3 regions of the Chitinimonas arctica genome follow, and region 3 is predicted to be linked to each of the others. Evidence: predicted binding sites of a transcription regulator. Region 3 holds the regulator's gene; each other region holds the start of a gene.
What was found. Region 3 encodes HrcA, which represses chaperone genes, less so after heat shock. Its sites were predicted from a motif close to ATTAGCACTCGNNNNNNNCGAGTGCTAAT; they were not measured.
Positions count from the first base shown of each region.

Region 1 (7,593 bases), 1.8 Mb from region 3:
TGCGCTGGCTGAACGGCTGCGACTGCTGCGCAATTACGGTTCCGCCAAGAAATACGAAAATCTGGTGACCGGCTTCAATAGCCGGCTTGATGAATTGCAAGCGGCTTTCCTGCTCTGCAAACTGCCGCTTCTGGATGGATGGAATGCGGCGCGAAGCGCCATCGCCCAGCGTTACAACCAAGGTCTGGCTGGAATAGCGGACTTGAGCCGTCCGCCCCTCGGTGCCGAAGGGGAATCGGTCTGGCATCTGTATACCGTGCGTAGCCCGCAGCGCGACGCACTCCAGGCACACTTGGCCCAGGATGGTATTTCGACCCTGGTGCACTATCCCATTCCACCTCATTTGCAGCCTGCATACGCCGATCTGGGCAAACGCAGCGGCGACTATCCCATAGCCGAGGCAATCCACCGCGAGACACTCAGTCTACCTCTCTATCCGCAATTGTCGCTGACCGACGTGGATCGGGTCTGCGCCAGTATTCGCAGCTTTTTTGATGGGCAGGCCTAAGGGCCGTCCGTGTAACCTACCAAACGTAGAGAAATATATGGATAAACTACAACCCACGGTAATCATACTGTCCGGCGCAGGCAGTGGCGATGCCATCAATGGCATGATGACTTCGCTAGCGGTGTTGATTGGCGAACAAGGCGTGCGTACCGAATATTTCGATGTCAGCAAATGGCAAGTAGAGGATATCGAGCGGTTCTCGCGCGCCATTGAAAGCGGAACGATTTTATTCGCACTGACCTATCTTGGCGTGGGCCAGGATTTCAGTGCGGCAGGGCCTGATAATCAACCGATCAATATTTGGGAACACTTCAATATCCCGTTGATCAAGTTGCATGGCGATTCGCCCGCTTACTTCCTGGATAGACACGCCGATTTTCCGGCAAATTCGGTCAATCTATATGTCAGTGAGGAATTCACGGCATTCCACCGTTGGATGCTACCCAATAGCAAGGCTATTTCAGCATGCTGCGATCCCTGGCTGGTGGCCGATGTAGCGCGCGAGCAAGTAGATTTCCAGCGCAAGAAGCAAGGTAAACTGATCTATATCAAGAACGGCGGCTCCGTCGATGAGCTGACCAGGATGTGGCGGGAAAAGCTGGCGCCCAGGATGGCTGAACAGCTACTGGAACTCGCGGAGTTTTGTAAGCCTGCTGCCCTAAGTGCGCAAACCTTCCCGTCGCATGAAATCGTTGCCAACTACCTGGCCGACCAGAAAATCGATATCCGTGGCATGAAGGATATTGTACGATTGTACGTCGCACAGCTCGACGATTATATGCGGCGGATCAAGTCGACCATGATAGCCAAGGCACTGCTACCCTTCCCTGTGTTGATCCAAGGCGCCAACTGGGACCATCTTGATATGAGCAATGCCCAGGCGCGCATTGTGGAGACGGTGGATTTCCACGCCTGTAACACCGTGATCCAGGACGCGCTGGGCATTATCGACATGTCGCCGAATGTGAATAACTCCTGCCACGAGCGCATGATGCGGGCCGCCGGCCTTTATACATTTGGCCTGACCAATAAATCCAACTGGCTGGAAGGGGTGATGCCTGCGCTGAATGAGCGAGCATTCGACTTCAGCGAGGAGAGTATCCAGGCATCGGTCAGCCAAGCGCTGGCCGATCCCGAAGCCTGTATCGATTTGGGCCGCCGGTTTGGCGATGCCTATCGACAGCGTTATCAGCCGGCCGAGTTTTTCAATCACTTGGTCCGTCTGTCCGAATATGCCAGGCTGATTCATGCCAAGGAAAAACCGGAACTGCAATCGTTCTACGCTTGGTAAAGCCTAATCCGCCCTACCAAGTACCCGAATGGGTGCTGGTCGGGCGGATTCTATTTTACCAGTGCGGCAAGGTATTCCTCGTATTTACGATAGTAGTCCGATTCATCATAAAGTGCGGATGCTAATACCAAGCACACCGAACCGGCATCGAAATTAATCTCGGATGCCCAGATCATCGGCGGGATGTGCAAGCCTTGCCATGGGCGATTCATATGGATGATTTTCTTATTGGAGCCGTCATCGACCGCTACGTCGAAACTGCCGGACAAGCAAACCAGGAACTGATGTAGGGTTTTATGGGCGTGCGCACCACGGTCCGAGGCCGTGGGTACGTCATATAAATAAAAGACACGCTTAATATCGAACGGGATTTGATTGTTCGACTCAATAAACGTGAGATTCCCTCGTGGGTCATGGATTTTTGGCAGCTCAATGATTTGGCAAAGATCTATCGACATGTTAATTCCTTACCTTGCTAGTGTGGTGTACCTGAAACAGCATTAATTAATAACTTTGCCTGCACGAGCAATGGCCTCAAGGATTGAATCTGCGCTTTTGCGCCATACAAAGGGCTTCGGGTTGGTGTTGTGGATGTCCAAGTAGTGGCGGATTGACTGCTCTAGATCGGCGACGCTGCTGTGGGCACTACGCTTGATCCACTTCTCACTGATTTGTGAGAAAAAACGCTCCACAAGGTTGAGCCAGGAGGCCGAAGTTGGCGTGAAGTGCAGATGGTAGCGTGGCCTGCTGGCGAACCAGGCACGCACCTTCTCCGTCTTGTGCGTCCCGTAATTGTCCATGATCAGGTGGATATCCAGGTCTGCCGGTACGCTTGCGTCGATGGTATTGAGGAACTGCAGAAATTCGACGCTCCGGTGGCGACGTTTGAGTTGGCCAATGACCTTGCCAGTGGCCACATCCAGAGCTGCGAACAGCGAAGTCGTCCCGTGCCGCTTGTAATCGTGTGTCCGGGTTTCTGCTTTGCCGAACGTAAGCGGAAGTGAAGGCTGCGTTCTATCCAGTGCCTGAATCTGGCTCTTCTCATCCACGCAGAGCACCAAGGCACGATCCGGCGGGGCGAGGTACAAGCCCACCACATCGCGGACCTTATCGACAAAATTCGGATCGGTGGAAAACTTGAACGTCTCCAGCCGATGGGGCTTGAGCCCGAACGCGTGCCAAATGCGCTGCACTGTGGACGCCGACACGCCTGTTGCCTTGCTCATCGTGCGCACGCTCCAGTGCGTCGCGTCAGTAGGCTTACTGTTCCGGACACGATCAATCACCGCCTGAACGTGTTCGTCTAGCACCGTGCGAGGCCGCCCCGACCTCGGTGCATCGGTCAGCCCTGCCAGACCATACGACTCGTACCGACGACGCCACCTTGAGACGGTCTGCGCAGTGGTATCCAGCCGCTTCGCGATCTCTTTGCCTCCTTCGCCGTCAGCACAACTGAGCACAATCTGAATTCGTAGCTTCTCATCGGCCGGCGCCTTGCGCAGCGCCAAACGTGCATTCAGCTCTCTGCGCTGCTCTTCGGATAGTTCCAGCTTCTTGATCGGGCGGCCCGTTCTGGTCATCGTCATAGTCTCCATGAGCTATTGAACTACGACAATTATACCAAATATTTAATTAATTCTACTTTTGAGACACCACACTAGCTGCTGATGCAAAATTGAAAGGGGAGGCCGCTGTATTAAGGCACGCCTATTCATCCCGTTAGCATACTTCAAATTGCTGCAAGCTATCAAACCCTCATGAGTAGCATGTGCATCCACCATGTTAGGTGATCAGCTAGCGCTTTGAGTTGCCTAGTTATTTTTTTCGACAAGTGGCGTGATAAAAATGCCGAACGGCATTTAACCCTCGGAGGGTTTCCGGGCCCGCGTAGTATGGCCTTCGCGTGTCGGTCTTGCCGCCGTGGTTGGTCTGGTACGTTTAGGCTCAGCCATAAAAAAAGCGCGTCGAATGGCTCGACGCGCTTTTTTGCCACCGACTACCGTCAAGCCGCGACAGCCAACGCTGTCTTCATCTTCTGCAGCGCCTTCACCTCGATCTGCCGAATTCGCTCGGCGGAAACGCCGAATTCATCCGCCAGCTCATGCAAGGTCGCGCCGCTGTCGTCGCTCAGCCAGCGCGCTTCGACAATCCGGCGGCTGCGATCATCCAGCGACCCTAGCGCCGCATGCAGATCCTCGCCTTGCAGCCGATCGGTCGCACGCCGTTCCAGCACCGCTACCGGCTCATTGTCGTTATCGGCCAGCCAGTCGATCGGAGCATAGCTCTCGTCATCGCCATCGTCCGCCACCAGCGCCACATCGTGGCCGGTCATGCGGGTTTCCATCTCCAGCACTTCCTCGCGCTTGACGCCCAGATCGTCGGCGATCTGCTGCGCCTCCTTATGGGTAAGCGCGTTCAGGCTGCTCTTCATGCTGCGCAGGTTGAAGAACAGTTTGCGCTGCGCCTTGGTGGTGGCGATACGCACCAGTCGCCAGTTGCGCAGGATGTATTCGTGGATCTCGGCGCGGACCCAATGGACCGCGAACGAGTAGAGCCGCACGCCGCGCGCGGGCTCGAAGCGCTTTACCGCCTTCATCAGGCCGATATTGCCTTCTTGTATCAAGTCGGCCTGCGGCAGGCCGTAACCGGCGTAGCCTCGGGCGATGGAGGCCACCACCCGTAGATGCGACATCACCAGTTTTCCGGCGGCTTCCAGATCGTTGTGCTCATGCAGGCGCGTGGCCAGCGAGGTTTCTTCCTCCTGCGTCAGCATCGGGATAGCACTGATTTGCTGGATATACCGATCCAGGCTGTCGCCCGAGGAAAGTACCGGCAGGGTCATCGTGGTCATCGTGGTATTGCTCCTATGCGCCGTTAACTTACTCGGCGCGCTGATATTAGCACTCTCATGAGAGGAGTGCCAATCAGTAGGGAAAGTTCCGGTATAAATGCATGGGGACATGGCTCATACGCGCAAGCGCGAGGCCGGGTGTAGGTGCGCAGGGGGCCTAGCAAGCTAGGCCCCCTGCTATCGACCAAGCGGACTTGGCTTACATCGAACGATTTACGGCAAATATCGTCTTGTGCAGCTCATGCGCGGGCATGGACTGTTCCAACTGCACGGCATCCATCGGCGCGAAAGCTGCCATGGCGTTGACCAGGCCGGATAGCTGTTGATCGACCGAAGCGGATCGAATGGTGGAAACGCTAGGTGGACGCTGCATGGCTGCCGGCGTGGCCGCCAACTTCGCTTGAATCGCGCTGTCGTTCCAGTCGGTGTTGTCGCTGAAGCGGAACTGCTCGATCCTGTAGGCCGCAGGGTTGCCGGCATCGAAATAGTTTTCCACGGTAAGTTGGTCGTTATTTCCATACTTGATGACGAGGTGGCTGTCGATCTTCTGCACGGCGGTGACGTCGGTGGATTTCACATCCGTGAACTGCACCGTATCGTTCCCCGCATTATCCAGCAGACGATCCACGCCTGCGCCCTTCGCGAACACATAGGTATCGCTTCCCGCACCGCCTTGGAGCTGATCGTTGCCATTGTCTCCAGCAAGCGTGTCGTTACCGCCATTGCCGACCAATACATCCTGGTCCAAGCCGCCAGTCAGCAGATCGTCGCCCTTGCCGCCGTTGATGGTGTCGTTGCCGGCTTCGCCGTTGACTTGAATGCCAGCGGCGACAGGTTGGGAGAAGGTATCGTTGGCCGCGCCGAGCTTGAGACCCATTTCCTTTAGCAGGGTAGTCAAGCTGGCTTGCGAGCCATCGGCGAATTGCACCAATGACAATGCGGTATCGCCATTCCACACCACTTGGCGCGGGAAGAAATCGATCACATTGATTTGATCGCCCTGGCCGAAGTTCAGCAATAGCGAACGGCCATCGGCGCTGATATCCAGACGCAAGTCGCTGCGATTGAGATCGGTCAGGCGCAGCACATTTCGCGCGCCATCTTGGGTATAACGGTCATTGATGATGTCGGACCCATCTCCGCGAGCGAAAACATAGGTATCGTCGCCGATTCCGCCTGTCAGGAAATCGCTGCCGATGCCACCGACCAGCGTGTCATTGCCACCGTCGCCGAACAGATTGTCATTGCCGGCGCCGCCTTCAATACGGTCATTGCCTTCGCTGGCGCTTATCTGGTCGTTGCCGATGCCACCTTCCAAGGTATCGTTGCCGATATGACCGACAATCGAATCATCGCCTTCTTCGCCAAGGACCCGTATGGCCACGCCCACGGTTTGGCTAAAGCTGTTATTGCCTTGGCCCAGCCGCAGCCCTGCCTCGGCCAGCAGCGCAGTCAAAGCGATCTGGCTGCCATCGGCGAACTGGATGGCGGATAGACCGGTATCGCCGCCCCATATCCGTTGACGGGCAAAGAGGTCGATCACATTGATCTGGTCGCCTGCGCCGAGGTTCAGCAACAAGGATTGACCATCGGCAGCCACTTCCAGGCGTAGATCGCTTCGGTTGTGATCGGTCAGGCGCAGGACATTCGATGCGCCGGTTTGGACGTAGCGATCGTTGATGATGTCGGCGCCATCGCCACGGGCAAACAGATAGGTGTCGTCGCCGTAGCCGCCACTCAGGAAGTCGCTGCCCGTGCCGCCGACCAGTATGTCGTTTCCTGTACTACCTTCGAGTCTATCGTCGCCTGCTTCGCCGTAGAGCCGTGCCGCCAGGTTGCTGGGTAAGGCGAATTGGTTGTTGGCATTACCCAGCTGGATACCAGTGTCTTGCAACAGAGTCTGCAGGCTGACTTGGGTCCCGTCGGCAAACTGGATTGCGGAAAAGCCGGTATAGCTGCCCCAGTGTATCCGTCGATTGAAATAATCGATGAGGGTGACTTGGTCGCCATGGCCAAAGTCGAGTACCAGTGAACTCAGCCCACCCTCTTCGCTGATACGCATGCTCAGCTCGGCGCGATCGAGTTGCTGCAATCGCAGGATATTGGCTCCGCCCGCCTGTGCACTAATATGATCGATCCGGTCCGCACCATCTCCGCGAGCGAAGATGTAGGTATTGTTCCCCATGCCGCCATACAGATAGTCGTTACCTACCCCGCCTATCAGTGTGTCGTCGCCGTCGCCGGCATTGAACTGATCGTTGCCAAGACCGCCTTCCAGCTGGTCGTTACCTACCCCGCCTATCAGTGTGTCGTCGCCGTCGCCGGCATTGAACTGATCGTTGCCAAGACCGCCTTCCAGCTGGTCGTTGCCGGCGTTGCCGGTAATTGAGTCGTCGCCTCCCTCACCCTTGATCCGGACCGCGGACCCTGGAGCGTGGATATAACGATCACCGTTTTCGCTCAGCTTGAGGCCAAATTCCGCCAGCAACGTAGGCAGACTGGCTTCGCTGCCATCGGCAAAACGGACACCCGAGAGACCGGTGTAGCCGCCTTTCCCCCAGGCACCGAGGCGATTGAAGTAGTCGATAAGGGTGACTTGGTCGCCTTGGCCAAAGTCGAGTTTCAGCGAACTTAGTCCACCTTCATCATCAAGGCGCAGGCTAAGGTCACCTCGGTTGAGCTGCTGCAAATGCAGGACATTGGCTGCGCTGCCCTGGGTGCTAATGTGATCGATCCGATCCGCGCCATCTCCACGAGCGAAGATGTAGCTATTGTTCCCCTGGCCGCCGTACAGATGGTCGTTACCGGCCCCGCCTATCAAGGTGTCGTCACCGTCGCCGGCATTGAATTGGTCGTTGCCTAGACCGCCTTCCAATTGGTCGTTGCCAGCGTTGCCGGTAATCGAATCGTCGCCGCCTTCACCCTTGATCCGGACACCGAACA
Region 1 is NZ_CP041730.1:1,729,684-1,737,276, reverse strand. It holds gene FNU76_RS07765 (DegT/DnrJ/EryC1/StrS family aminotransferase) at 1-508, shown strand, start outside; gene FNU76_RS07760 (hypothetical protein) at 546-1,799, shown strand; gene FNU76_RS07755 (sugar 3,4-ketoisomerase) at 1,850-2,257, opposite strand; gene FNU76_RS07750 (IS630 family transposase) at 2,300-3,379, opposite strand; gene rpoH (RNA polymerase sigma factor RpoH) at 3,802-4,650, opposite strand; gene FNU76_RS24860 (calcium-binding protein) at 4,850-7,593, opposite strand, start outside.
Region 1: rpoH (RNA polymerase sigma factor RpoH) is a predicted target of HrcA. The motif match lies at 4,696-4,724, and genes of this name have one in related genera.

Region 2 (7,593 bases), 2.1 Mb from region 3:
TTGTTATTGGGAGTGAGCGTAGGGCTATCCATTGTAGTGCGCCAGCCACCGGTATTATTATTGATGCATGAGGACCAGTTGTTGTTGGGGTCCGGGCAGAGATCCCCGCGCGTAAACGGAGATGGATCTGCTGCGACTTGCAACATACTGGCCGAGTTATCGATCAGCAGCATGATATTGGGCGTAACCGCCGAGGACAGGGTGGGCGGTAGTGCTGGATACGGGCTGGCGGCGGCGTGGGCGACCTGGCTGGCCATGGCCATGCAGACCCCCGCATATAGCGCCTTTATTTTGAACTGATTCTTTTTCATTACCGGCTCCTTGTCTGAATACCTATGGCCCATGCCATGCATTTGCCCTGATCTGTCCCTGGCCGCGCTTCGGCGCTTACGGGGATACTCTTGCCTGCCACGGGGCGCATGCGCCGGTCGGGTGGCAGGATTCGTTGAGCTGGAAGGTAACAGCTCCCCCGGGAGGAAGGGAATCTTGCCTGACAAGCGGACGAGATGGCTATACCAACGGCATTTTATCCCGTAAGCGGGCAAAGAAAAACCCCGCAGTAGCGGGGTTTTTCTCGATAGCGCAAGGCTAAACGGACATTACATGTCCATACCGCCCATGCCACCCATACCGCCCATGCCACCGCCGCCCATCGGGCCGTCTTCCTTCGGCAGCTCGGCCACCATGCAATCGGTGGTCAGCATCAGGCCGGCGATCGAAGCGGCGTGTTGCAGCGCCGAACGGGTCACCTTGGTTGGGTCCAGCACGCCCATTTCCACCATGTCGCCGTACTCGCCGGTACCGGCGTTGTAACCGAAGTTACCCTTGCCTTCCAGCACCTTGGCAACCACCACGCTTGGCTCGTCGCCGGCGTTCTGGACGATCTGGCGCAGCGGAGCTTCGATGGCGCGCAGCACGATCTTGATACCGGCGTCCTGGTCTGGGTTGATACCCTTCAGGTCGGCGATGGCCGAACGGGCGCGCAGCAGGGCAACGCCGCCACCGGCCACGATGCCTTCTTCCACGGCGGCGCGGGTAGCGTGCAGTGCATCTTCCACGCGTGCCTTCTTTTCCTTCATTTCGACTTCGGTGGCTGCGCCAACCTTGATCAGGGCCACGCCGCCGGCCAGCTTGGCCTTACGTTCCTGCAGCTTTTCGCGGTCGTAGTCGCTGGTCGATTCTTCGGCCAGCTTGTTGATCATGCCAACACGCGCCTGGATCGCTTCGGCCTTGCCGGCGCCGTCGATGATGGTGGTGTTTTCCTTGCCGATTTCGACGCGCTTGGCTTGGCCCAGATCGGCCAGGCTGGCCTTTTCCAGGGTCAGGCCGATTTCTTCGGCGATCACGGTACCGCCGGTCAGGATGGCGATATCTTCCAGCATGGCCTTGCGACGGTCACCGAAGCCAGGCGCCTTGACGGCGACGGTCTTCAGGATGCCGCGGATATTGTTGACCACCAGGGTAGCCAGGGCTTCGCCTTCGACATCTTCGGCGATGATCAGCAGCGGACGGCCAGCCTTGGCCACTTGCTCCAGTACCGGCAGCAGGTCGCGGATATTGCTGATCTTCTTGTCGAACAGCAGCACGAAGGGGTTGTCCAGCGAAGCGATCTGCTTTTCCGGGTTGTTGATGAAGTACGGGCTCAGGTAGCCGCGGTCGAACTGCATACCTTCCACGGTATCCAGCGAGTTTTCCAGACTGTTGCCGTCTTCGACGGTAATCACGCCTTCCTTGCCAACCTTGTCCATCGCGGTGGCGATGATGTCGCCGATGCTGGCGTCGGAGTTAGCCGAGATCGAACCGACCTGGGCGATTTCCTTCGAGGTGGTGCAAGGCTTGGAGATGTTCTTCAGTTCGCCGACCAGGGCGATCACGGCCTTGTCGATGCCGCGCTTCAGATCCATCGGGTTCATGCCGGCGGCAACGAACTTCATGCCTTCCAGCACGATGGCTTGTGCCAGCACGGTGGCGGTGGTGGTGCCGTCGCCGGCGATATCGGAAGTCTTGGAAGCCACTTCCTTCACCATCTGCGCGCCCATGTTCTCGAACTTGTCCTTCAGCTCGATTTCCTTGGCGACCGACACACCGTCCTTGGTGATGGTGGGCGAACCGTAGGAACGCTCCAGCACGACGTTACGGCCTTTAGGGCCCAGGGTCACCTTGACGGCATCGGCCAGGATGTTCACGCCGATAACCATTTTCGCGCGAGCGCTGTCGCCGAACTTCACTTCTTTTGCAGCCATGTTCTTACTCTCCAAATTCGTTGCCATGCGGCCGGGGCGCCAGGCGCCGCGCTTCCTCGTGGGAAGGGCCGCTCAGGGATATCCGTTTACTCGATCGCGCAGGCGATCAGGCTTCGACCACGCCCATGATGTCTTCTTCGCGCATCACCAGCAGTTCGTTGCCATCGACCTTCACGGTCTGGCCGCTGTACTTGCCGAAGATCACCTTGTCGCCGGCCTTGACCTGCAGGGCGCGCACCGAACCATTGTCCAGCAGCTTGCCGGTACCCACGGATACCACTTCGCCCATGTCCGGCTTCTCGGCTGCGTTGCCAGGCAGAACGATGCCCGAGGCGGTCTTTTCTTCGGCTTCAACACGCTTGATCACGACGCGGTCGTGCAGGGGACGAATCTTCATAGGGTCTGCTCCTTTGGGGGATTATCTGCAATGCCGTAACAGGCAAAAATCAGGAAATCGATGTTCGCTGTTAGCACTCACTGCTAACGAGTGCTAATGATATGGGCGAGGCGGGTGCATTTCAAGAGCTGGGCGGGGTTGTCGTTGGCCATTCATCTCTGGAGCTTTGCCATTCATGTCTGGAGCGCAGGTCTAGCGCCAGCGCGGTGTCGGGGCGTCTCGGTGCCGCTCAGGCCCGCAGAATCTTCTGAAAAGCAAACGCCCCGCTAAACAGGAACTCCCTGTTTGCGTGTGTTGGCAGCCTGCAAGTGTGGATTTGCTCCGCCCGTGAGGCGCATCCTCTGAGCGTGCATTGGCGGTGCTTGGATAGGCTGCGTGCGGATTTCCTGGGGCAGCTTGGACCAAAGCTGCCAACTGGTCACGTTTGGATGGATACGCAGAGTCTGGACGTGTGTCTCGTTTCGTTGCCTCTCCCGGAGCGGTCTACGCACGAAATGACGAGTGGCAAGATTGGAGAAATCACCCTTTCTGAGCATGGGGAGCAAGTTTTTCTATCTATATTCGGTATAGCAGTATTATTCGCTGTACAGAGAATATCGATAAATGACCGAATATATCTCTCCTGGTTGTGCTCTGATCGAGCGATTCGTGGCCACGCTTGAGGCGCTGCCAAATGTAGACGTCGAGTCGGTCCTGTGGGACTCTTCCTTGGCCTGCCTCAGGCAGATAGTCGCGGAAGTCCGACTCCGCACCACGGTCGAGCCGGTCGTAGTCGCCATTACGACGAAAAAAACTGCTTGCCCACGAGACGTACGTCAACTGCTATCGCAATTCAAAGAACTACGTTCGGTGTACCGAGCCGATGTCCAATTTCTTCTAGCTGCCGAATCGCTGTCGCCCGGGGCGAAGGAACTACTTCAGGCGGAGCATGTCGGCTACTACGACAGTGGCGGTAGCCTGTTTCTGTCGGCTCCGGGGGTCTATGTACTTATCGACAAGCCGCAACCAAAGCCCCAGGAGAAGACAGTGCGATCGCTGTTCTCTGGGCGGCGCGCAAATGTTCTACATGCGCTTCTGATTCACCCGCAGGACTGGTTTGGCGTTACAGACGTATCCTTGCGTGCCCAAGTGGCGCCCTCTACAGCGTCCGATGTTTTGGGCGAGTTGGAACGGTTCGATTGGCTTGCGTCTCGCGGAAAAGGACCAGGCAAGGAGCGCCACTTACGCGAGCCGGGCGAATTGTTAAACGCATGGGCTGAACGGCTTGCGGGCTCAACCGTGCCGATATCGCGTCGCTATTACGTACCCGGGCTGAAGTCCGATGCGCAGATCCAGCGCCTGGGGCGGGTTTTCGATGAGCATCAGGTCGTCTATGCGGTGAGCTTCGAAGCCGCCGCGCAACGCTATGCGCCGTTTTTATCCAGCGTATCGCAGGTGCGCGCTTGGCTAATACCCAGCCCTGGCGCGGATGCGGCATTTGCAGAGCTGGATGCACGCTTTGTCACCGAAGGAGCAAACCTCACTGTCATCGAGACGAAAACTGCAGGAGAACTACTGTTTCGCGAGCAAGTCAATGGCCTCTGGTTGGCTAGCCCCGTGCAGGTTTATCTTGACCTGCTGCGCGGCGAGGGGCGCGCCAAGGAGATGGCTGAGCATCTGCGCAGGGAAAGGATCGGATTCTGATGGCCAAGCCAACGACATTCGACGGCTACAACGACCAATGCACGTATGACTGCGAGCGCGTCCTCGTAACGCTATTGCGCGGGTTGGGCCCTTGGAAGGAGTCGGTCTATCTCGTAGGGGGACTCACGCCTCGTTATCTAGTGAAGGGTCGCCCCCCTACGGTACCAGCGCACGCAGGAACGACGGACGTCGATATCGTGATCGACCTGCAGATACTGGCCAACACGGATGCCTACCACACGCTCGAAGAGAATCTGAAGAAGATGGGTTTCGAGCGAGCTGAAAACGACAAGCAACAAAAGCTCTCCTGGCGTTGGCAGGCCCGTACCGAGCATGGAGCCTCATGGTGCTGGAATTTCTGACGGACGCGCCAGAGATTGCGGGAGGCCGGGTACAACCACTGCCAACAGAGGGGGCAATCTCGGCCATAAACATCCCGCACTCGTCCATCGTATTCGATCTGTATGAGGTCGCCGAAATCAAGGCTGAGCTGCTGGGTGGTGACGGAATTGCCGTCGAAAGGATCAAGCATGCCGATCTGGTCAGCTTTACGTGCCTGAAAGCGTTCGCGTTTGACCAGCGTTTCGAACGTAAGGATGCACATGACCTGGTCTATTGCCTGGAGCATGCTTTTGAAAGCACAGACGCGATGGCGCAGAAGTTTCGCCAAGCACTTGGCGGCAAGCATCGCGAAGTCGTGAAAGACGCCTTGGACCTATTGCGAATCCGCTTTGCGCGGGATGCCAATACCGAGGGCTATCTCAAGGATGGTCCGGTCGCCGTGGCAAAGTTCGAGTTGGGCGAAGGCGGCGAACCGGCACAACGAGAGGCGCGGATATTACGCCAGCGCGAAGCCAGTGAAGTCATCGAACAATTACTTGTACGTATTGGATAGAGACGGGACGCCGCCGAGCATTGGCAGGCTGGTGAGAAACCCACTACCTGTAGTACCGCGATGCCGACACCGCATCGTTGCGACAGGTAAAAATTCGGCATAATCACATTATTCGCTGCGCAGCGAATTTCATAGTATGACCGAATTTACCTCCCCGTGCGCTAAGCCACCTCAAGCTTGGTTCTGGCTGCTTCGAAGAAGGGGTGGGCCGTCCCAGCCAAACTGGCACATGGTACGCCGCTTCACGTCGAAGGTTGGCTAGGTGGTATCCCTAGTGCACCATGCGGCAAGTTTCTGCGTTGGCGTCACGGCTTCGGTTTCAGACGAAAGGCATTGTTTTGTATAGATAAAGTTGGTAATGTTCGCGGTCTTGCGCCCCTGAAAGACTGTTTTGACGACTGTTGTCCTGCTTCCTCGAAATATCCAGGCCTCCTGTTCTGGCGCGATGACGGCCAGCTTGCGTTTCCACTATCGTCGTCCGATCCCGGTAAGCGATATGAGCCAGCGCACTCACATGATGCGCCATACGGCATGTCGGAGATGCCCATAAACCGGTTCCCCGCTCCGAAAGTAATGGCTTGCGCGTAATGCAGGCTGATCGCTTGATGCGGAGTGAGATGGGTTTAAACCCATTTCGAACCCATGGTTAGGCGCAATACTTTCTTGTTAATTTACAGGTAAATATTTCATGTCATTTGGCGAATCGATTTGGACGCCCTTTGTTTGGGTTGTCAATTTTATGGGGCCGATATATTGGACCGTAGCAATAACAGTTTTGCTGTTTGCTTGGTTGTTTCCAAAAACGCTGTGGGTGAAGTGTCTGGGCACAATTTTGGTGGTGCTGGTGTTTGGATATTTACCCATCACGTGGGGGCTGCATGATTATCGTGAAAAAACGAAAAGTGCTGCCACAGCGGCCGCCGCTAAGGCATTGTATGAGAGTCGCTGCAAAGGCGCGGGGGAGAAAATCTACCGTAAGGTAAGTGGTGTAGATGGAATATTCCTAATGAAACTTCGGCCGGAGGGTGTGAACTTCCAAGACCAATTCGCGCTGAATGATCCATATGGCGCTGATTTTGATGGGGAAGCCTACCCTCGAAGCTTTCTTCGAGGGCATTACATATATCCTTTTCCCCTTCCTCTTGGTTGGCCGCCTAGAACAGGATACTTATATGTTGACGCAATTGATAAGAAAGATGGCTTGCGTTATCGCTATACGGGATACAGAAAAGCAGATCCAGCACCCTTCGCTGACCCGGGAAGCACCATTTTTATATCGGATAAAATGTTAACCAAAGTTACGCCTCCTCGTTATGGTGTGATCTATGACGACATTTCCACGCGTGAAGATAGGAAATACTGGATCGCGGGTAGCTCGCTACGGGTGGTTGATATGGAGACGAAAGAAGTTATTGCCGAGCGCATTGGTTACATGATTGATCTCGGGCAAGGTAGTAATAGTGGTGGGCGCTCGCCCTGGGGATTTGCTGCGGATACAGCGTGCCCGGGGTTCGATCGAAAACCTGGTCGGCTGGAAAAGTATCGGGGTTTTTCCGCGCAGATCTATCAAACTCTTGATTTTGTTGAAAAAGTTTTAATTCCTACTGGAGAATAAGTAATACCGGCAGTTTCGGACCTGTTAAAATATGCCAACTTGCAAATGGCTGCTGAGGCTTTCCTTTCGGAAGGTAATGTATTAAAGATTGGGGATGCCTTTAAGCCCGCGTTGGTTTGGGGTAATGGCCACGCCAGTAAGTTCACAGGTATTCAGGCGCAGAAATTTATCGATGAAGGTTGGGTTGTAAAGACCCAGAAAGAAAACACCGCAACGGGTTTCAGTGGGACGCTATTCCACAACACTAAAACCGGCGAAAACGTCCTGTCGTTTCGCTCCACCGAATTTATCGACGACGCCGCCCGCGACAATCAAGCCACCAATTCGATGGAAATCAAGGATAAAGGCTGGGCATTTGGTCAAATCGCGGACATGGAGAATTGGTACGCGGAACTAAGTAAGGACGGCGGCCCTTTGCAGGGGCAGCAGTTCGCGGTGACCGGCTATTCGCTTGGGGGGCACCTCGCGACCGCGTTCAATCTGCTGCACCAGGGGCCGATCACGGCAACTTACACCTTCAATGGCGCGGGTGTCGGCAAGATCAAGGTCGGCGATTTTCTGTCGGATATTATTGCCGATTTTGATAGGCAGCGAAAAAATACCGATGGTAATCAAATTGTATTTAAAGATGCGGCGCTAAACGAGGTCTATGGCATTCTTCGTCAGGAGCTCAAGCCTGGCACGGCGGTAAGTACTCTCAATATTGCGAGAGTTGGTACAATGAAGGGTATGGTTGATGATGCAGACTGGGCTGTGTTGT
Region 2 is NZ_CP041730.1:2,077,714-2,085,306, reverse strand. It holds gene FNU76_RS09495 (pilus assembly protein) at 1-311, opposite strand, end outside; gene groL (chaperonin GroEL) at 600-2,243, opposite strand; gene groES (co-chaperone GroES) at 2,350-2,640, opposite strand; gene FNU76_RS24075 (hypothetical protein) at 3,244-4,323, shown strand; gene FNU76_RS24510 (hypothetical protein) at 4,323-4,685, shown strand; gene FNU76_RS24505 (hypothetical protein) at 4,667-5,218, shown strand; gene FNU76_RS09470 (hypothetical protein) at 5,907-6,833, shown strand; gene FNU76_RS09465 (hypothetical protein) at 6,879-7,593, shown strand, end outside.
Region 2: groES (co-chaperone GroES) is a predicted target of HrcA. The motif match lies at 2,710-2,738, and genes of this name have one in related genera.

Region 3 (7,593 bases):
TTGAAATCGCTCAATTGCCGGCCATTGGCGCTGAGGTAGCGCGACACCAGGAATAGCTGTCCTACCTGTTTTTCGCCTACACCCAGGGCCTGGCCATTGAGCCGCGTCACTTCCAGGCCGGATTTCAGCAGGATTTTGACACTGCCGTTGGAGGTATGGGTTTCCGCCGTCAATTTGATCGGCGCCCCTTCCATGGCCCAACCGACGAAATTGGCGGTGAGATCGCCCGCAACATCGATATTGCCCTCGGCCAGCGCCTTCATCTGGCTATGGCTATCCGCGAAGGGCACCAGTTGGACCTGTACGCCCAGCTCCTTCCAATAGCCCTTGCTCTCGGCGATATCGAGCGGGGCAAAGCCGATATTCGGCAAGTAACCCACCCGCAGCGCGGCGGCATGGGCCGTCGTCCCCAACAGCAACAGGCCCAGCATGGCTGCCCGGCAGCATCCAATCAATTGCGGCATACCCATTCCCTCTATCTCGCTCTGCGGCATTTGCACCGGGCAGCCCAAGCCGGACCGGCACGTTTATTCTCTTGGTCGCGCCTGCAAGGCAGCGCCGACCGCTACTCCGCCCCCAATAATTCCGCCGCATGCCGCCGGGTCGTATCGGTAATATCCACGCCGCCCAGCATGCGGGCGATCTCTTCGATCCGTGCGGCACCGTCGAGCTGGGCGATCCGGCTCAGCACTGCGTCGCGCGTCTGCTGCTTGCTGACCTGGAACTGATGGTCGGCGCTGGCCGCCACTTGCGGCAAGTGGGTAATACACAACACCTGATGCCGCTCTCCCAGCTTCTTCAGCAGCTTGCCGACGATTTCCGCCACGCGGCCGCCGATGCCCACGTCCACTTCGTCGAATATCAGCGTAGGGACTTCGGCAACCTGGCTGGTCACCACTTGCAAGGCCAGGCTGATGCGGGACAACTCACCACCGGAGGCCACCTTGGCCAGCGAGCGGACTGGTGCGCTCGCGTGCGGCGCGACCTGGAACTCCACCTGTTCAAGGCCGAATGCAGCGGGTGTTTCCACAGCTTGCAAGGCAATCTCGAAACGACTGCCGGCCATCGCCATGCTCTGCATTTCAATACTGACCGCCTTGCCCAGTTTTCCGGCGCTCAGCCGCCGGGCCTTGCCCAACTGCTCGGCTACGCGGCGGTAGGCCTGCTCCGCCTGTCGGGCGGACGCTTCCAATCCTTCCAGACCCTCGCCGCCGCCGAGTTCATCCAGGCGGGCCTGCCAGGCGGCCAGCTTGTCCGCCAACTGCTCCGGTTCGATACGGTATTTGCGCGCCAGCCGATAGATATCGTCCATGCGCCGTTCCAACTCGGCCAGCCTGGCCGGATCGAGTTCCACCCGCTCGGCGTAATGGCGCAAGGCGTGTACGGCCTCGGATAGATTGGCATCGACCGCACCCAACAACTCGACCGTTTCGGCCAAGGCGGGATCGACACCGGCCAGGTCCGCCAGGCGGGAATGCACCACCGCCAGCAGGGACTGCACATTGGGTTCGCCGTCCGCCAGCGCCTCCAAGGCGCTCTGCCCACCCTCGATCAGGCTGGCGGCGTGGTTCAATCGGCTATGTTCGTTCTGCAGGTCCTGCCATTCGCCAGGCAGGATCTTGAGCGTGGCGATCTCCTCGATCTGCCATTGCAGGCGCTCGCGCTCCACGGCGAACTCGCCGGCATGCTTGCTGGCGGACAGCAGCTTTTCTTCGGCTTTCTTCCATAGCGTAAATGCCTGCCGCACGCTGCCGGCCTGCTCGGTCTGGCCGGCATAGGCATCCAGCAGATTCCGCTGCGCTTCGCTACGCATCAGCGATTGGTGGGCGTGCTGGCCATGGATATCGACCAGATATTCGCCGACCTCCTTCAACTGCGCCAAGGTGGCGGGCTGGCCATTGACGAACGCACGGGAACGGCCGCCGGCATCGATGGTACGGCGCAGCAGCAGGCTGTTTTCGTCGCCTTCCAGATCATATTCGTGCAAGCGCTGCAGCAGCTCACCCCGTCCGGTCAGATCGAATGCGGCCGAGAGATCGGCCTTCTCGGCGCCATGACGCACCACGCCGGCCTCGGCGCGGGCGCCCAGCAAGAGCGAAAGTGCGTCGATCAGGATGGATTTCCCCGCCCCCGTTTCACCGGTCAGTACGGTAAAGCCGCCGGCAAAGGCCAGTTCCAGTTCATCGACAATGACAAAATCGCGCAGGTGTAGGGACAGCAGCATGGTGAAATGGCAAGGGCTCTTGGTGGGGAAGGCGGAAAACCGGATCGGACGGCGGCAGGCTCAGAACAATCGCTCGCCCCAGTGCAGCTTGTGACGCAGCATATCGTAATAGTTGTATCCGACCGGATGGAGGATACGTAAGGAGTTGCGATAGCGCTTGATGGTCACCCTATCCATCTCGCGCAGATCGAAGTGCGATTGACCGTCGAAGTGCACCTTGACCTCGGAACCGCGCGTCAGCATGAACTCCACCGTGGAGGCATCGTTGACCGCGATGGGGCGCGCCGTCATGGTTTGCGGGCAAATGGGCACCAGCGCGATCGCCGGCACCGTGGGATGCAGGATGGGACCGCCCGAAGCCAAGGCATAGGCGGTGGAACCGGTGGGCGTACTGACGATCAAACCGTCGGATCGCTGGCTGTAAACGAACTGGTCATCGATAAAGATCTCGAACTCGATCATCGATCCAAGCGAACCACGGCTGAACACCACATCGTTGAACGCCAGCGCACCATGCACTTCGCGCTCGTCGCGTATCACCTTGGCGGCCAGCAGCATTCGCTCTTCCGGTACAAAGTCGCCGTCGAGCATGCGGGGGATGATGGATTCGATATCGTCCACGCCGACATCGGTCATAAAGCCCAGCCGCCCCTGGTTGATGCCGACCAATGGAATCCGGTAAGGCGCCACCAGGCGGGCAATGGACAGCATGGTGCCATCGCCGCCCAGCACGATCACCAGGTCGGCCACCTTGCCGATCTGGTCCGGCGGCACCACCTGGGCGTCCGCGAGCGGATGTTCGGCGGCGGTATCGGCATCCAGGATGATGCCGGCACAACCCTGCTGGTGCAGGACTTCGGCCAGGCGGCGCAGCGGCCCGCCAATATTCGGACTATTGCGCCGCGCCACCAGGGCGATTTTCTTGAAGAGCGTGCTCATGGCCGAGATTTAACATGAAAGGCCGCGAAATTGCCAATGCAAGCCTTGCATGCGCTCACAACAGTGTTTTGCGCTCGGCCGTAAACGTCCACCAATTACGCGCTTCGCCAGTGCCGGCAAAGTGCACCGCGGCCATGAAGACATCGGCCACGCATGGATCGTGGCGCTGGCCGGTGGCAAGACAGAGTTCATGGTACAGGGCGATGGGGTCGCGCCCTACCAGTTCGGCCGGCTTGCCGATTCCCAGCGAACGGAGGTCGGCGGCAAGCGAGGGACCCACGCCTGGCAGGTCCTCCAGCCGTTCCATACCATGACGTTTTGGCGGCATGGCGTCTTGTATCAATAGATATTGAAAATAAAGTACTTACGCTGGGTTTCCTGGTAGATACCGTTATCCAGCACGGTCGCCAAAGCCTTGTCGAAGCGGGCTTTCAGCGCCTTGTCGCCCTTGCGCAAGGCAATGCCCTGGCCTTCGCCGAAGAACTTCGGATCGACCACCGCCGAACCGACCAGCTCGAAACCCTTGCCGCTCGGGGTTTGCAGGAAGCCGTAATAGCCGGCCACCACATCGTCCATGGCCAGGTCCACATCGCCCTTGGCCAGCGCGGCATACAGCTCGTCGGCGCTCTTATAGCGCTCGATGGCCGAGGTCTTGGCGTACTTGGCGGTCAGGTAGCGATCATAGGTGGTATCGACCTGCACACCGATCTTCATCCCCTCGATCCGCTTGGGCGAAATAAACACATAAGGGACCCTTTTCGCCTTGGAGAAGAAAAAGGCCGGCGTGTTGGCATAGCGGTCGGTGAACTCGACCAGCTTCTTACGCTCCTCGGTGATCGACATCATGGCGACGATGGCGTCCACTTTCTTCTCGTTCAATGCAGGAATCAGGTCGTCCCAGTCGGTACGTACCAATTTGCATTCGACCTTCATTTCCTTGCAGAGGGCCAGCGAGATATCGATATCGAATCCCTTCAGATTGCCCTTGGCGTCCACTTCGGAAAACGGCGGGTATTTACCTTCAATGGCAATGCGCAGGGTTTCGGCGCGCACGGCGGGCAGGCTCAGCAGCAAACACAGTGGCAGCAACAAGCGTAGAAATTTCATTTACATACTCTCCGTTAATCATGAACGATTGCGAATCAGGCTAGCCGATCCACTGCCGAGCCCAGGCGGGGCGGGCCTGAATCCGATCTACGACCCTGCTTGTGCGAGGCACTTCAAGCGGGGGTGCTTCCTTGCGCCATATAAGCAAATACCACTTTAGTACAAGCGTAGACCAGGCAGCCTACGCCACGGGCTTGAAGGCAACAACCGCCGCATACCGGTCTGTTGCGTCGCAACAAAATAATCCACGTACAAATGCAACAAAACAGGTGTACCGGCAAGGCCGCCACGGCAACGTTACATATTGCTTGTCTCAGGACAATAGCGCGTTAGAATCGTTTCATGCTAAGCGAACGCGCCCAAATTCTGCTCAAAACCCTGGTCGAACGCTACATTGTAGAAGGGCAACCGGTCGGTTCCCGTACCTTGTCGAAGTTTTCCGGCCTGGAACTGTCCCCGGCTTCCATCCGCAATGTGATGGCCGACCTGGAAGACCTTGGACTGATCACCAGCCCCCATACTTCGGCAGGCCGGATTCCCACGCCACTCGGCTATCGCCTGTTCGTCGATAAACTGATCACCATCCAGCCCCTGCAGCAGGTGGAAATCCGTGAACTGCAGGATCAGTTGCAGCCGGACAACCCCACCCGCGCCGTGGCGGCCGCGTCCAACCTCTTGTCGCAACTGACCGAATTCGCCGGTGTGGTCATCTCGCCCAAGCGGCGCGGTATTCCGCTCGCCCAGGTCGAATTCGTCCGGCTGGGCGAGAAGCGTGCCCTTCTGATCCTGGTGACCGCCGATGGCGATGTACAGAACCGCATCCTGATCACCGAGCGCGACCATACCAGCGCCGAGCTGGTCGAGGCCACCAATTTCCTGAACCAGCATTGCGTCGGCAAAACCCTGGAAGAAGTCCGCAATGTGGTCTACCAGGACCTGCGCAATCTGCAGAGCAATATCTCGGCCTTGATGAACGTGGCCGTCGAAGCCGGCAGCCAGGCCATGGCCGAGCAAGCCGTCCCCATGGTGATCAGCGGCGAAAGCAATCTGCTGCGGGTGGACGATCTGTCCGGCAATGTCGAGCGGCTGCGGCAATTGTTCCGCGTCTTCGAGGATAAGACCGCCCTCCTGCAGCTGCTGGACCACGGCAACCGCGCCGCCGGCGTCCAGATATTTATCGGCCAGGAGGCCGGTATTTCACCGCTGGATGAATGCTCGGTGGTCACCGCGCCTTACAAGGTCAATGGCCAGATCGTCGGCACCCTGGGGGTGATCGGCCCGACCCGCATGGCCTATGAACGCATTATTCCCATCGTCGATATCACCGCCCGCCTGCTATCGTCCGCGCTCTCGCATTAGCCTAGCCAGACGGCGGCGCCCCGCCCCATACAGAAACCGGAATCCGTTTTGATCCTGCGCCCCCTGCTCCTTACCTTGGCCGCCCTGTGCTGTTTGGCCGACGATGTCTCCGTCGCCAATGACGAGCCGGCTTTTACCCAACGTGACGATGTCCGTGCCTTTATCGAGGAAATGGTCGCCCAGCCGGGCTTCGAACGGGATACGCTGACCGAGCAGTTGAACCAGGTCAGGCTCAAGCCCAATATCCTCGCCATCCTCGACAAGCCTTCGACCAGCCGGCCCTACCATGCCTTCCGGCCGGACTTCGTCAACGACACCCGCATTCGCCTGGGCGTGGCCTTTTGGCAGGACAATGCCCGCACCCTGCAAAAGGTGTCGGACCATTACGGGGTCGAAGCGGAGTATCTGGTTGCCATCCTGGGGGTGGAAACCCTGTGGGGCCGCGATACCGGCAGTTTCCGCGTCATGGATGCCCTCTCCACCATCGCCTTCGGCTACCCACGGCGGGCCGACTACTTCCGCAAGGAATTGCGGGAGTTCCTGCTATTGGCCCGCGACGAGCGTCTCGACCCTTTCGAGTTCAAGGGCAGCTATGCCGGTGCGATGGGGGCCCCGCAATTCATGCCCTCCAGCTTCCATGCCTACGCGGTCGATTGGGACGGTGACGGCCGCCACGACATCTGGCGCAACACCGGCGATATTCTCGGCAGCATCGCCAATTACTTCGCCAAGCATGGCTGGAAAAAAGGCGAGCCGCTGCTGGTGCCCGCCACGGTCGTGGGCGAGGCCTACACGCCGCTGGTGGAAGACAAGTTCAACCTGCACTACAAGGTCAGCGAGCTGGCCGCCTTTGGCGTTACGCCGGCAGTGCCGCTACAGGGCGATCCGCTGGCGGTGCTGGCGCCCCTGGAGCATGAACCGGGCGTCACCCGCCATTGGCTGGGCCTGGCCAATTTCTACGCCATCACCCGCTATAACCGCAGCACTTTGTACGCCATGGCGGTGCATGAGCTGGCGGGCAAGATCAAGGCAGCTTATCTTGATCCGTCGCTACTGCCACCGCCGCCGAAACCGGCGAAGGCAGTAAAGGCTGCAAATAGACAAAAACGTAGACGCTAGTGTGGTGTCTCAAAAGTAGAATTAATTAAATATTTGGTATAATTGTCGTAGTTCAATAGCTCATGGAGACTATGACGATGACCAGAACGGGCCGCCCGATCAAGAAGCTGGAACTATCCGAAGAGCAGCGCAGAGAGCTGAATGCACGTTTGGCGCTGCGCAAGGCGCCGGCCGATGAGAAGCTACGAATTCAGATTGTGCTCAGTTGTGCTGACGGCGAAGGAGGCAAAGAGATCGCGAAGCGGCTGGATACCACTGCGCAGACCGTCTCAAGGTGGCGTCGTCGGTACGAGTCGTATGGTCTGGCAGGGCTGACCGATGCACCGAGGTCGGGGCGGCCTCGCACGGTGCTAGACGAACACGTTCAGGCGGTGATTGATCGTGTCCGGAACAGTAAGCCTACTGACGCGACGCACTGGAGCGTGCGCACGATGAGCAAGGCAACAGGCGTGTCGGCGTCCACAGTGCAGCGCATTTGGCACGCGTTCGGGCTCAAGCCCCATCGGCTGGAGACGTTCAAGTTTTCCACCGATCCGAATTTTGTCGATAAGGTCCGCGATGTGGTGGGCTTGTACCTCGCCCCGCCGGATCGTGCCTTGGTGCTCTGCGTGGATGAGAAGAGCCAGATTCAGGCACTGGATAGAACGCAGCCTTCACTTCCGCTTACGTTCGGCAAAGCAGAAACCCGGACACACGATTACAAGCGGCACGGGACGACTTCGCTGTTCGCAGCTCTGGATGTGGCCACTGGCAAGGTCATTGGCCAACTCAAACGTCGCCACCGGAGCGTCGAATTTCTGCAGTTCCTCAATACCATCGACGCAAGCGTACCGGCAGACCTGGAT
Region 3 is NZ_CP041730.1:5,224,117-5,231,709, forward strand. It holds gene FNU76_RS23610 (ABC transporter substrate-binding protein) at 1-464, opposite strand, end outside; gene recN (DNA repair protein RecN) at 566-2,224, opposite strand; gene FNU76_RS23620 (NAD kinase) at 2,285-3,163, opposite strand; gene FNU76_RS23625 (helix-hairpin-helix domain-containing protein) at 3,219-3,491, opposite strand; gene FNU76_RS23630 (transporter substrate-binding domain-containing protein) at 3,503-4,270, opposite strand; gene hrcA (heat-inducible transcriptional repressor HrcA) at 4,613-5,629, shown strand; gene mltB (lytic murein transglycosylase B) at 5,678-6,748, shown strand; gene FNU76_RS23645 (IS630 family transposase) at 6,826-7,593, shown strand, end outside.